DNA from 2 places in the Bacillus paramycoides genome. Region 2 is predicted to be linked to the other one. Evidence: a T-box and tRNA genes for the amino acid it is inferred to sense, from the RefSeq annotation. Region 2 holds a T-box; the other holds one or more tRNA genes.
What was found. The T-box of region 2 lies ahead of pheS (phenylalanine--tRNA ligase subunit alpha). A T-box ahead of a tRNA ligase gene usually reads a tRNA of that ligase, here a tRNA-Phe.
Positions count from the first base shown of each region.

Region 1 (6,047 bases), 1.6 Mb from region 2:
TGAGACAGTTCGGTCCCTATCCGTCGTGGGCGTAGGAAATTTGAGAGGAGCTGTCCTTAGTACGAGAGGACCGGGATGGACGCACCGCTGGTGTACCAGTTGTTCTGCCAAGGGCATAGCTGGGTAGCTATGTGCGGAAGGGATAAGTGCTGAAAGCATCTAAGCATGAAGCCCCCCTCAAGATGAGATTTCCCATAGCGTAAGCTAGTAAGATCCCTGAAAGATGATCAGGTTGATAGGTTCGAGGTGGAAGCATGGTGACATGTGGAGCTGACGAATACTAATAGATCGAGGACTTAACCATATAATATGAAGCAAATGTTATCTAGTTTTGAAAGAATACAAAAAAACTTGTTGACTTTCAAAGTTAAATAAGTTATAATGATTCTTGTCTTAAATGAATACAGTCTGGTAATGATGGCAGAGAGGTCACACCCGTTCCCATACCGAACACGGAAGTTAAGCTCTCTAGCGCCGATGGTAGTTGGGACCTTGTCCCTGTGAGAGTAGGACGTTGCCAGGCAAAATGGAGGATTAGCTCAGCTGGGAGAGCACCTGCCTTACAAGCAGGGGGTCGGCGGTTCGATCCCGTCATCCTCCACCATATATGTTGGAGGGGTAGCGAAGTGGCTAAACGCGGCGGACTGTAAATCCGCTCCTTCGGGTTCGGCAGTTCGAATCTGCCCCCCTCCACCATTCTTAATTAATGGGCTATAGCCAAGCGGTAAGGCAACGGACTTTGACTCCGTCATGCGCTGGTTCGAATCCAGCTAGCCCAGCCATTAAGAGCCATTAGCTCAGTTGGTAGAGCATCTGACTTTTAATCAGAGGGTCGAAGGTTCGAGTCCTTCATGGCTCACCATTTTAACAAAATATGCGGGTGTGGCGGAATTGGCAGACGCACTAGACTTAGGATCTAGCGCCTTTGGCGTGGGGGTTCGACTCCCTTCACCCGCACTTTTAATAAAATAACTCATACATGTCTTGCGGAAGTAGTTCAGTGGTAGAATACAACCTTGCCAAGGTTGGGGTCGCGGGTTCGAATCCCGTCTTCCGCTCCAATTTCCAATATGACATGCCGGGGTGGCGGAACAGGCAGACGCACAGGACTTAAAATCCTGCGGTGGGTGACCACCGTGCGGGTTCGACCCCCGCCCTCGGCACCATATGCGCCCGTAGCTCAATTGGATAGAGCGTTTGACTACGGATCAAGAGGTTAGGGGTTCGACTCCTCTCGGGCGCGCTTTTATTAACGGGAAGTGGCTCAGCTTGGTAGAGCACCTGGTTTGGGACCAGGGGGTCGCAGGTTCAAATCCTGTCTTCCCGATTTTCCCAAAAAACATGGGGCCTTAGCTCAGCTGGGAGAGCGCCTGCCTTGCACGCAGGAGGTCAGCGGTTCGATCCCGCTAGGCTCCACTTTATTTATTATATGTCTCGGAGGTATACCCAAGTTCGGCTGAAGGGATCGGTCTTGAAAACCGACAGGCGGTGAGAATCGCGCGGGGGTTCGAATCCCTCTACCTCCTCCATTTTCTTTTTAAATGGTTTAGACATAAATAATATAATATTTCTTTTTCCTTCATGGAGGTATACCCAAGTTCGGCTGAAGGGATCGGTCTTGAAAACCGACAGGCGGCGAGAGTCGCGCGGGGGTTCGAATCCCTCTACCTCCTCCATTTTTTCTAAAGTAAATATTTTATCATCGCGGGGTGGAGCAGCACGGTAGCTCGTCGGGCTCATAACCCGAAGGTCGCAGGTTCAAATCCTGTCCCCGCAACCAAATGGTCCCGTGGTGTAGTGGTTAACATGCCTGCCTGTCACGCAGGAGATCGCCGGTTCGACCCCGGTCGGGACCGCCATTTATGTTGGCTCGGTAGCTCAGTCGGTAGAGCAGAGGACTGAAAATCCTCGTGTCGGCGGTTCGATTCCGTCCCGAGCCACCATTTTTTTATGCCGACTTAGCTCAATTGGTAGAGCAACTGACTTGTAATCAGTAGGTTGGGGGTTCAAGTCCTCTAGTCGGCATCCTTTAGGGGCATAGTTTAAAGGTAGAACTGAGGTCTCCAAAACCTCCAGTGTGGGTTCGATTCCTACTGCCCCTGTAAAGTATATGGGCCTATAGCTCAGCTGGTTAGAGCGCACGCCTGATAAGCGTGAGGTCGATGGTTCGAGTCCATTTAGGCCCACCATATATATTATTCCGCAGTAGCTCAGTGGTAGAGCTATCGGCTGTTAACCGATCGGTCGTAGGTTCGAGTCCTACCTGCGGAGCCATGGCCCGTTGGTCAAGTGGTTAAGACACCGCCCTTTCACGGCGGTAACACGGGTTCGAATCCCGTACGGGTCATAAAAAAAAGAGTCAGCATATTGCTGACTCTTTTTTATTGTGCGTTCATTCTCCTTTATCAACTGATTTTCCTGAAATAAATAAAGGGATTTAGGAAAAGCTATGGTATGTATAAAAAGGAGGAGATACAAATGACACGAGTGAGAGACTTGATGAGCACTCATATTGTACAGTGTACACCGTTAGACAATGTATATGAAGCCGCTGTAAAGATGAAAGAAGAATCGATTGGATTGATCCCAGTTGTTGAAAATGAACAAGTTGTTGGTCTTGTTACGGATCGAGATTTAGTTGTTCGAGGAATTGCTGAAAAACATCCTGGATCTAATAAAATTACAAATGTAATGACAACAAACATTGTTTCAGTTTCTCCAGATGATCCTATTGAAAAGGCTACAGAGTTAATGGCACAGTATCAAATTAGACGATTGCCAGTAGTTGAGAGTGGTCAACTCGTTGGGATGTTAGCACTAGGAGATTTAGCTATAAAAGAATCGGCAGATGATCAAGCGGGATTTGCTTTAAGTGAAATATCAGAGCATACGGAATGAAGTGAGACTTTAATTAGTGGAATAAGTTACGTATAAAAATCAGATACATTATTCTAGTATATAGGGTTAAGCTAATATGTTAGCATGATGTATCTGAGCCATTATATAATAAGTATACAGTTAGCAATTTCGACAGTTTATTTAAATTTGTCATTCCTAATTTTAAATAAGAGAAAAAATGATATACTGATAGATATAAGTATTATGAGGGATTTCGAATATAACAATATTTATTATTAATGATTTAATAATGGATTAATATTTCCTATGTAGACAAAAGGGAAGGGGAATTATATGAGGGTTATACAGCGCGATCCAAATTGGAATTTGGTTACAGATACATATATAGAACCAAATAATTTCGCTGAATTATTTTCTTTACTTGTACCTTGTCATCCAAAAGGTGAAGGGAAAGAAAGAACTATATTAGTGTGGAAAGAAAAAGAATTTTATAAAGAAGAAAATTTAGCGGCATTTATCGTATATGGAATGGATAAAGCAAAAAATTTACCACAGTTTCATAAAGATGAAATTCCAACTTTAGTACGTATTCTTCGTTTATGCCAAGAGATTGGCTGGTATGAAGAAGCGAATACTTTTATGGTAAATCAAGGCCTAGCTGAGTTTGTTCACACTTCATTGGAATATGAAACGTGGGATCTTTTGACACAAGCGGTTGCTTTAAACTATTTAATTATTAAATATCGTATTGGTGAATTAACTGATGAAGATGTAGAAATTTGGGATAGAGTTAAATTTAATGAGAAATGTATAATGGACTGTAAACATCTATTATCCCATAAAGAAGTATTAGAATTTACATTCTTTTATATGTGTAAGAGAGCTAAATCTCTATCAAAAGAGCAATTAAATAGTGATATGATGAGTCTAGCAATGTATTGTAATACTTTTGTATATGACTTATATACACATGACTTATTACGAAAATATCGTAAGTGTACAGACTTCCTATCATACTATGGACCTAGTCAAGCGGTGTTAGCTTGTCAAAGAGCTGTACTTTCTCAAATTTCAGATCGATTAGACCCACTCAAGACTACTCATGTAGATGATTATCTATATGTAATGAAAGATATGATGGAGCACATGACGATAGGAATAATGGATCGATATGATCATTTCATCGGAAAACTATTATCATATGTGCCATTTTTCGAAATGATTCAAGTTCCACAACATGCGTATTATTGTGAAGAATTATTGTATATTTGTAAGGGCATTGAATATAAAGAAGAAATATTACGCAATTATATATTTATACAATTACATGATTGTTTACCATCATTCTTTAAACTATTTCTTAAAAATAAGCGTTATGCAACGATTCATGATATTCTGTTCTATTGGTGTGATGATGAACAAAGAATGAGCTTAGAGAAAAAATATAATCTTAGCTTTATTTATGAAAAATATGCTTGCGGATAAAGAGCATTTTCTATATAAATTAAAAAGGATCTCAATTGTGAGATCCTTTTTAATTTATATAGAAAAGTAAGGAGAATGTAATTAAGACGAGAAATAACATTCCATAAAGGAGAAATTGTGCCGTATAGCTTCCTTGTATACCAAAAAAAGTATTTGTTTTTTTGTATAAATTCAATATATATTTTAGCGGATTATCTTTGAAAGATTGATACACAGTGTCTCCTCTTTCTAAGCTTCTTGTTCGTGTTTTTTGTTATTAGGAACATGAATGTATCTAGCTATGAATAATAAAACAGCCATAAAAAATACAGGAAATACGGTAGATAAATAAAAACCATTACTAATAATATTTGCTATTAGGGCACTTAATAGAAAGATGGCATTATAAATATGGGCAATTTTTTGTTTTAGTTGAACTTGAAAAGATTCCATCATAATTTCTAAAGCAACAAAAGCAATGATAATAGACAGAAATACAGTATTTGTATTGTAAATGATTAAACAACAGATTAAACCTAAAAAGGCTAAGTATTCAATTAAGAGAGGTATATTGATATTGCGTGGCATACAATTTACCTAACTAAATATGGCAGTGGGTTTACTGCATTTGTTTTTTCAAAATTCCATTCTCCATTGTGTAATTCAAAATGAAGATGTTGCCCGTATGAATGACCTGTGTTTCCCATATGACCTACTAATTGTCCAGCTTGTACTTGATCACCAGCTTGTACAGTGCGATCTTTCATGTGAGCATAGACTGTTGTATATAATTTCCCGTTTATTTGATGGGCGATGAACACAACATTGCCATAGCTAGCTGAATAATATGATTTCACAACTTTACCTGCCGCCGCCGCTTGGATAGAGACGTTACCTGGAGCTGCAATATCTATACCATAATGCATTTGTTCCCAGCGCATATCAAAGGTTGAGCTAATTTTTCCTTGTGTAGGGAATTTGAAAACTGCTGGAATGGAAGTAGGTTGAGCCGTTTGAGCTTGTGATTGCGTTTGGTTTTGCACCACATAATGTTTTGCGACATATCCGTACCCTGTACCAAAACGAATTTTATACCAAGTTCCTACAGTTTCTACTACTTGTAATTGTGTACCATTTTGTAATGAACCAAGCAGTGCACTACTTGTACTAGCGTTGCTACGTACATTAAGTTTAGGTGTTGCAACTGTGTATTTCGTATTATTTTGAACTGTGAGGCCTTTCACTAAAGCCTGTGAACCATTAGAAACGAATGCTTTTTGTACATAACCTGTTTTGCCATTATGTAAAATTTTATACCACTCGCCTTGTTCTTCTTCAATGGTAACGAATTTCCCATTTGGTAATACATCTAAAATTGAAGATTCTAAATTAGGTTCAGAACGAACGTTTAATGCATTGGCATTAACGATATATTGATTATTAGATTGAAGTTTGTTTTTTAGTAGAATAGAATCTTTTTGTACGTAACCTACTTTATTATTAACAGACACTTTATACCAACCATTAGTTGTTTCAAGTATGTTCACTTTCGTATTAAAGCGAATTGTATCAATTGATGAGCTATTTGCGTTATCTTTTGTATGTAAGGCTACTTGATCAACTTTTACATATCCAGTTTTCACATTAGATAATTGTTCAGCATTGGCTGTTTGTACATTTGTTTCTCCCATAGAAGGAAGTAAAGAAGCAATTGCGACAGTAGT
Region 1 covers NZ_CP152427.1:742,612-748,658, forward strand. The annotation lists rRNA gene AAG068_RS03715 (23S ribosomal RNA) at 1-304, shown strand, start outside; rRNA gene rrf (5S ribosomal RNA) at 408-523, shown strand; tRNA gene AAG068_RS03725 (tRNA-Val) at 529-604, shown strand; tRNA gene AAG068_RS03730 (tRNA-Tyr) at 613-696, shown strand; tRNA gene AAG068_RS03735 (tRNA-Gln) at 708-782, shown strand; tRNA gene AAG068_RS03740 (tRNA-Lys) at 787-862, shown strand; tRNA gene AAG068_RS03745 (tRNA-Leu) at 877-957, shown strand; tRNA gene AAG068_RS03750 (tRNA-Gly) at 987-1,061, shown strand; tRNA gene AAG068_RS03755 (tRNA-Leu) at 1,078-1,166, shown strand; tRNA gene AAG068_RS03760 (tRNA-Arg) at 1,170-1,243, shown strand; tRNA gene AAG068_RS03765 (tRNA-Pro) at 1,254-1,327, shown strand; tRNA gene AAG068_RS03770 (tRNA-Ala) at 1,344-1,416, shown strand; tRNA gene AAG068_RS03775 (tRNA-Ser) at 1,437-1,529, shown strand; tRNA gene AAG068_RS03780 (tRNA-Ser) at 1,584-1,676, shown strand; tRNA gene AAG068_RS03785 (tRNA-Met) at 1,704-1,780, shown strand; tRNA gene AAG068_RS03790 (tRNA-Asp) at 1,784-1,859, shown strand; tRNA gene AAG068_RS03795 (tRNA-Phe) at 1,868-1,943, shown strand; tRNA gene AAG068_RS03800 (tRNA-Thr) at 1,953-2,025, shown strand; tRNA gene AAG068_RS03805 (tRNA-Trp) at 2,032-2,102, shown strand; tRNA gene AAG068_RS03810 (tRNA-Ile) at 2,113-2,189, shown strand; tRNA gene AAG068_RS03815 (tRNA-Asn) at 2,200-2,274, shown strand; tRNA gene AAG068_RS03820 (tRNA-Glu) at 2,276-2,347, shown strand; gene AAG068_RS03825 (CBS domain-containing protein) at 2,479-2,898, shown strand; gene AAG068_RS03830 (DUF3965 domain-containing protein) at 3,193-4,344, shown strand; gene AAG068_RS03835 (hypothetical protein) at 4,573-4,911, opposite strand; gene AAG068_RS03840 (SH3 domain-containing protein) at 4,917-6,047, opposite strand, start outside.
Region 1: it has a tRNA-Phe gene. The T-box ahead of pheS (phenylalanine--tRNA ligase subunit alpha) is inferred to sense a tRNA for this amino acid. The anticodon was not compared.

Region 2 (6,921 bases):
GGTGATTTTGTAACGTACGCTCTTGATCATCTAACGTTTCAATTTTTTCGCCTTCTTTTGCAAGACGAACAACGATTTCTTTTGAACCTAATTTATCGTAATCGAATGCATGTAACGGTTGACCGTATTCCATTAAAATGTAGTTTGTAATATCAACTACGTTGCTAATTGGACGAATGCCAGCTGTCATAAGGCGCGTTTGCATCCACATTGGAGATGGACCAACTTTTACGTTCTTCACCATTTTTGCAATGTATAATGGGTTTTCTTCTTTCGCTTCTACACTTACAGAAATGTAATCAGCAGTTTTTTCTGCTGTTTCTTGTAAGTCGATAGCTGGAAGTTTTACTTCACGACCGTAAATAGCAGCGACTTCATATGCAACACCTAACATGTTTAAGCAATCTGCACGGTTTGGTGTTAAACCAAGCTCAAGTACTTCATCATGTAAGTTTAAAATTTCAAGTGCATCTGCACCAACTTCAGCGTCACTTGGGAAGATGAAGATACCGTCTGCGTATTCTTTCGCAACTAATTTCCCGTCAATACCAAGCTCTTGAAGCGCACAAACCATACCGTGAGAAGCTTCACCACGTAGTTTTGCTTTTTTAATTTTGAAGTTACCAGGAAGTACAGCTCCAACTTTTGCAACTGGTACTTTTAAACCTTTTGCAATGTTAGCAGCTCCACAAATAATTTGAACTGGCTCTTCTTCACCGATATCGATTAAGCATTTGCTTAACTTATCAGCTTCTGGGTGTTTTTCACATTCTAATACGTGACCAACTACAACACCTTTTACACCTTTATTTAATACTTCAACACCTTCTACTTCAATACCACTTTTCGTGATTTTGTCTGCTAGTTCTTGTGCTGTTACATCTTTAATATCTACATACTCTTGTAACCAACGATATGATACGAACATACTTATCCTCTCCTTCCCTTACGCTCGTTTGAATTGTTGTAAGAAACGTACATCATTTGTATAGAAATGACGAATGTCATCTACGCCGTATTTCAACATTGCGATACGCTCTGCGCCCATACCGAATGCGAAACCTTGATATTCTTTTGAATCATAACCAGCCATTTTAAGTACGTTCGGGTGAACCATACCTGCGCCTAAAATTTCAATCCAGCCAGTTCCTTTACAAGTGCCGCAACCTTTTCCGTGACACATCATACAAGAAATATCCATCTCTACAGATGGCTCTGTGAATGGGAAGAAACTTGGACGAAGACGGATTTCACGATCTTCACCGAACATCTTTTTCACGAATACTTGTAGTGTACCTTTTAAGTCACTCATGCGAATGTTTTTATCGATTACAAGACCTTCAATTTGCATGAACTGGTGTGAATGCGTCGCATCATCGTCATCGCGGCGATACACTTTACCAGGACAAATAATTTTGATTGGGCCTTTTTCTTTGTTATTTTCCATCGTACGTGCTTGCACAGAAGATGTATGTGTACGTAGTAACGTTTCTTCTGTAATGTAGAATGTATCTTGCATATCACGCGCTGGGTGATTTTTCGGTAAGTTTAATGCTTCGAAGTTGTAGTAGTCTTTTTCTACTTCTGTTCCTTCAGCTACTTCATAACCCATACCGATGAATACATCTTCAATTTGTTCAACAACAGCTGTTAACGGATGGTGACAACCTGTTTCAACAGGACGACCTGGCAATGTAACATCAATTGTTTCATTAGCTAATTTTGCTTCGATTACTGCTTTTTCTAAATTACTAATTTTGTCGTCTAAGCGAGTTTGAATCGCTTCACGTACTTCATTTACTAATGCTCCCATACGTGGACGCTCTTCTGCTGATAATTTTCCCATGCCGCGTAATACTTCTGTAATTGGGCCTTTTTTTCCTAAATACGCTACGCGTACGTCGTTTAAGCCTTTTAGCTCTTTCGCTTCTTCAATAAGCTCTAACGCTTTTTGCTTTAGCTCTTTTAAACGTGCTTCCATTTTGGAACCCTCCTAATTTTAAAAATAAAAAAACCTCGCTCCCAAAAAGGGACGAGGTAAATTCGCGGTACCACCCTAAATTGACAGAACATGTCTGCCCACTCATTAGTTATAACGATCAATTCTGACCGGAACGCCTTTACATGTACATGGTCCTGGCGTCAACTCCAGAGGTGAATTCACTTCCGTCTACCATAAGAATGCTTTCAGTCTACGGCATTCTCTCCCTATATGGCGATTTTGTAAGCTACTCTTCTCTATCAACGTTTTTCGTTATTTAACTTTTAATATAATGTACTTCAACTTATTATAAGAAGTTTTTTATTTGTTCGCAACCGGGCTTTGTAAATAATACGTTAAAATCCCTGCTGCAACTGCAACATTTAATGATTCTGCCCCGCCGTAAATCGGAATATACAAGTTTTGATCCGTTTTCGCAAGAATTTCTTGGCGTACGCCATTTCCTTCATTTCCTACAATTAATGCAAAACTACCAGCTGGTGTTACTTCCCCGTACGGAACTCCATTTTCAAGAGCTGTTCCATATACAGGAACGTTATGTTCTTTTAGCTTGTCTACCCATTCTTCTAAGTTACCTTTTACAACTGGTAAGTGGAAAATAGAACCTTGTGTAGAGCGAAGCACTTTACTATTATATGCATCAACGCATCCTTCTCCAAGCACAACGGCATGAATACCAGCTGCATCAGCTGTACGAATAATTGTCCCTAAGTTACCTGGATCTTGCAGGCCATCTAATAAAAGAAACTTCCCATCAGCAAGAGCTACTTCCTTCTCATGCTTTTCACAAACAGCAAATACACCTTGCGTCGTTTCTGTTTCACGAAGTACTTTTACGATAGCTTCAGGTACGATATACATTTCTACATCATTAACTGTCCAATCTTTCGGAAGGTCTGTCTGATCTGAAACGATAAGTTCCGTTACAATTCCTGCCTTTAAAGCTTCCTCCACTAAGTGGAATCCTTCTACAAAAAATAAACCTTTTTTATCACGCTCTTTTTTCGTCTGCAGCTTTTTCCACTGCTTCACACGCGGATTTTGTACTGAATCAATGTTTTTCATAATATGTATTTCCCTCTCTTCTTGTCTTATCATTATAGCCTATTTTTCATACATATTTACATAAAAAAGAACAAAAACTAACGTCAGTTTCAATTCTGAAGAAGAGGTGAAAAGAATGAGTTTTAATTTACGCGGTGCTGTATTAGCAAATGTATCTGGTAATACACAAGATCAATTACAAGAAACAATTGTCGATGCAATTCAAAGCGGTGAAGAAAAAATGCTGCCAGGTCTTGGTGTTTTATTTGAAGTCATTTGGAAAAACGCTGATGAAAATGAAAAGCACGAAATGTTAGAAACACTAGAGCAAGGATTAAAAAAATAAGCAATTTGAAAATCACCTTTGCATAGGCCAAGGTGATTTTTTTACGGAAAAATTTTTTCTTCTCCTAAACATTTCTACTTTACTAACGAACTATGATGGAGTACAATGTTCAAAATACATTTAAACCGATCAATTTTTCTTTATAGACACCATAAGATAAAAGGAGTGAATGTTTTATGCATCGTATTACGCTTGAACAAATTTTTAAACACCATATTACACAAAAATACGTAAATCGTTCTGGGATGGTCCACGCGATCGCTGTCGCTTACCATGCGTTTCACTTAGCTAAAAAGCATCACGCCTCAGTCGATGCTGCGACAAAAGCCGGTTTCCTTCATGACATCGGACATCATACGTGGTACACAGGCGGCGAATGGGACTATGATTTATACAAAAAGAATGATATACACGCAATTAAAGGAGCAGAAAGAGCTCATAAATTGCTTATTAGATTAGGAGAACATCCGAAACTAGCAAAAGAAATTTCTATTGCGATTCTTCTTCATACAGATTCTTTCTTAGTACAACAAGAAATTGAAAGAACATCTCTGCAAAACATTATTAAATGGGCAGACGAAGCAGATGAAGAACCGGGCGGAGCGCATCATTATAGAACGATTTCTTATGAAAAAGCATTAAAAGCTATTCAGCAGTTAGATCGATTGGTAGAGCGCGAATTGCAAATAGAGCAATCAAAATTGAATAACAAGGCCGAACATAGTTATCAATGAGAAAGAGGCATCACTATAGGGTGATACCTCTTTTATTATTTTATGGAAAACACACCTGTATATGTAATATTTAAGTTTTACATCCAAAAATAAAATACTTTATACTTAAATATAAAAATATAAAGAGGTGATTTTACAAATGCAACCCGCTACACAACTTTCTAATAAACAGAAATACTCTATGTCATGGGGACAATTTATTAGCTCCGTTTTATTCGCTTTTTTCGGAACCGGACTTATTACTGTGTTCCTCGCAATGCCCTTAACAATTTATACAGCCGGTCTTACAGATAAAAAACAAATTGCCCTGTATGAATCTATCGTAAATACTGCAAGTATCGTATTACAACTAGCCGTGTTGTTATTCTTCATTTTTAAATTCGAACCCGCAAAAAAATTACTACTACAATCCTTTAACTTTAAAGCACTTAAAGAATGGCGTACATACGTATACTTACTTCTTTTCTTCGCTATAAACATTTTACTCAATTACATCTTGTTAAATTATGTGTTCCAAGACGCAACGAATCAGCAATCTTCCGCACTAAACTTAGATGTTTTTAAGCAGTATCAAATATTATTACTTCTCGGCTTCGCCATACTCACACCAATTTTTGAAGAGCTTATTTTCCGTGGTTTTATACTTCGCTTCTTCTCAGAACGATTTCCATTTTGGATTGCAGCGATCTTAACAAGCCTCTTCTTCGGTATCGCTCATACATACTCACTTGGAGTAATGGTCATTACTTTCTTTATGGGATTTTTAATGGCGATTTTATGTAAAAAAACAAAATCTATTATTCCAGCTATGTTATTTCATATTATGAATAATATGTTGGCGTTCTTGAATTAGAAAGAGGTATCCTCACGATACCTCTTTTATTAATTCGTATGATCACTTCTCATTTCTATCAATTTATACATATTTATTAATAATATCCAAAATAAACCTCATGCAGTAAAATATAACTGATTACATAGAAGGAGATTACATATGTTGAGCTTACTTTGGGTTGTTTATATGCCACTTCTTGTTTTATGCGGATTTTTCGGTGGTATTTTTTTAATTGTTACTAGCGTGAAACACCGTAAATTATTTGTCGGTTTAATGGGGCTACTTAGCTTTTCCTTTGTCACACTACCTTTTGTTTTTTGGGGCATGGGAGTGGAGAGCAATACACTCCTCCCTATTTCAACTCCTTTATATTGGATACTGTTTTCTTTAACTGGATTATTAGCAGGGGTAAGTGGAGTACAAGCAAAAATTAAAAGTATCCATAATATGGGACTCATTATTTTTATCGCTGGATTATTAGGGGTTATTTTCTGGGTACTCATGTCTGTAGGTGATTCATTCTATATATAACATTTTTTGAAACTCACAAATTGGAGGTAATACAGAAGTGTTCGGAATATTAACTTGGATGATTTTAGCTCTTACTTTGATGTTATGTGACTTCATCGTTGGCATTTTTTTAATTATTGCTGGTATTAAATGTCGTAAATTACTTACTAGTATAGCTGGTTTCATTAGCATATCGCTTATCGTTGTTCCTATCATTTGTATAGGTTCTGGAATAGATTTAGAGGGGATGGTTCCAATTTCGGGAACTTTATATTGGAGCTTCTTCTCTTTAGCTGGACTATTAGCTATTATAAGCGGAAGAAAAATATCAAGTATTCGTTCTATGGGGACGATTTTGTTTATAACAGGGCTATGCTCCGTAACGGGTTATCATCTTTTATATCTAACTGCATAAAAAACAAAAAAAAGCAGGGAAATTAATTCCCTGCTTTTTTATTTGGTTTATTGCCTGATGGTAAGAAGAACGATAACACCCAAGCAATACCTGCTAGTATCGTTGCAATTAAGAAGGCATCGTTAATACCGTTAATTGCAGATAGCTTTGAAATTTGTCCATATAATAGTTGCGTGCTCATCGCATCTCCTGCTTGGGCCGATCCAGCTAAGGTTGCTAAGCTTTGCCCCATGCCGTGTACTTTATCAACTAAAATTGGATTTGAAGTTGTTAACATATTGCCGTAATCTGCTACGTGAGCAGTCGTTTGTTGCGTCATAAGTGTAATTAATATCGCCGTTCCAATTGAACCAGCTACTTGTCTTGACGTATTTTGCGTTGCTGTACCGTGAGAAATTAATTTCATCGGCAGTGCGTTCATACCAGCTGTCATAATTGGCATCATAATGAATGACATACCAATCGAACGTATAATATAATCCGTCATAATAACGCTATACGGTGTATCCATCGATAACGTTGTGAATTCATATGTCGCAAATGTTGTAATGGCTAATCCAACAATTGCTAACGGACGAATACCATACTTATCAAATAGTTTACCTGCAATAGGTCCCATGATCCCCATAATTAATGATCCTGGAAGTAATAATAAACCTGATTCTATCGGTGTGAAACCGCGAATGTTTTGCAGATATACTGGAAGTAATAACATACCTCCGAATAATGCCATCGTAACGATTGCGTTAATTACTAAAGTAAAAGTAAATACTGGGTATTTAAACACTTGTAAATCAAGCATTTTATTATCTGTTGTTAACTCTCTCCAAATAAATAACGCTAAACCAATTACACCGATAACAAGCGAAATAACAACTTCGGCGCTAGTCCAACTATTATTTCCAGCTTCACTAAATCCATACAACAAGCTTCCTAGTCCAATACTTGAACTAACAACACCAAATACATCTAATTTCGTGTTAGACACTGGCTGAGCTAGTGTAAAGAATTTTAAAGATAGGAACGTAATAATTA
Region 2 covers NZ_CP152427.1:4,411,818-4,418,738, forward strand. The annotation lists gene pheT (phenylalanine--tRNA ligase subunit beta) at 1-928, opposite strand, end outside; gene pheS (phenylalanine--tRNA ligase subunit alpha) at 947-1,981, opposite strand; T-box leader at 2,026-2,254, opposite strand; gene AAG068_RS22840 (TrmH family RNA methyltransferase) at 2,303-3,100, opposite strand; gene sspI (small acid-soluble spore protein SspI) at 3,183-3,392, shown strand; gene AAG068_RS22850 (HD domain-containing protein) at 3,569-4,126, shown strand; gene AAG068_RS22855 (CPBP family intramembrane glutamic endopeptidase) at 4,266-4,979, shown strand; gene AAG068_RS22860 (DNA-binding protein) at 5,121-5,492, shown strand; gene AAG068_RS22865 (ammonia permease) at 5,530-5,886, shown strand; gene AAG068_RS22870 (DHA2 family efflux MFS transporter permease subunit) at 5,909-6,921, opposite strand, start outside.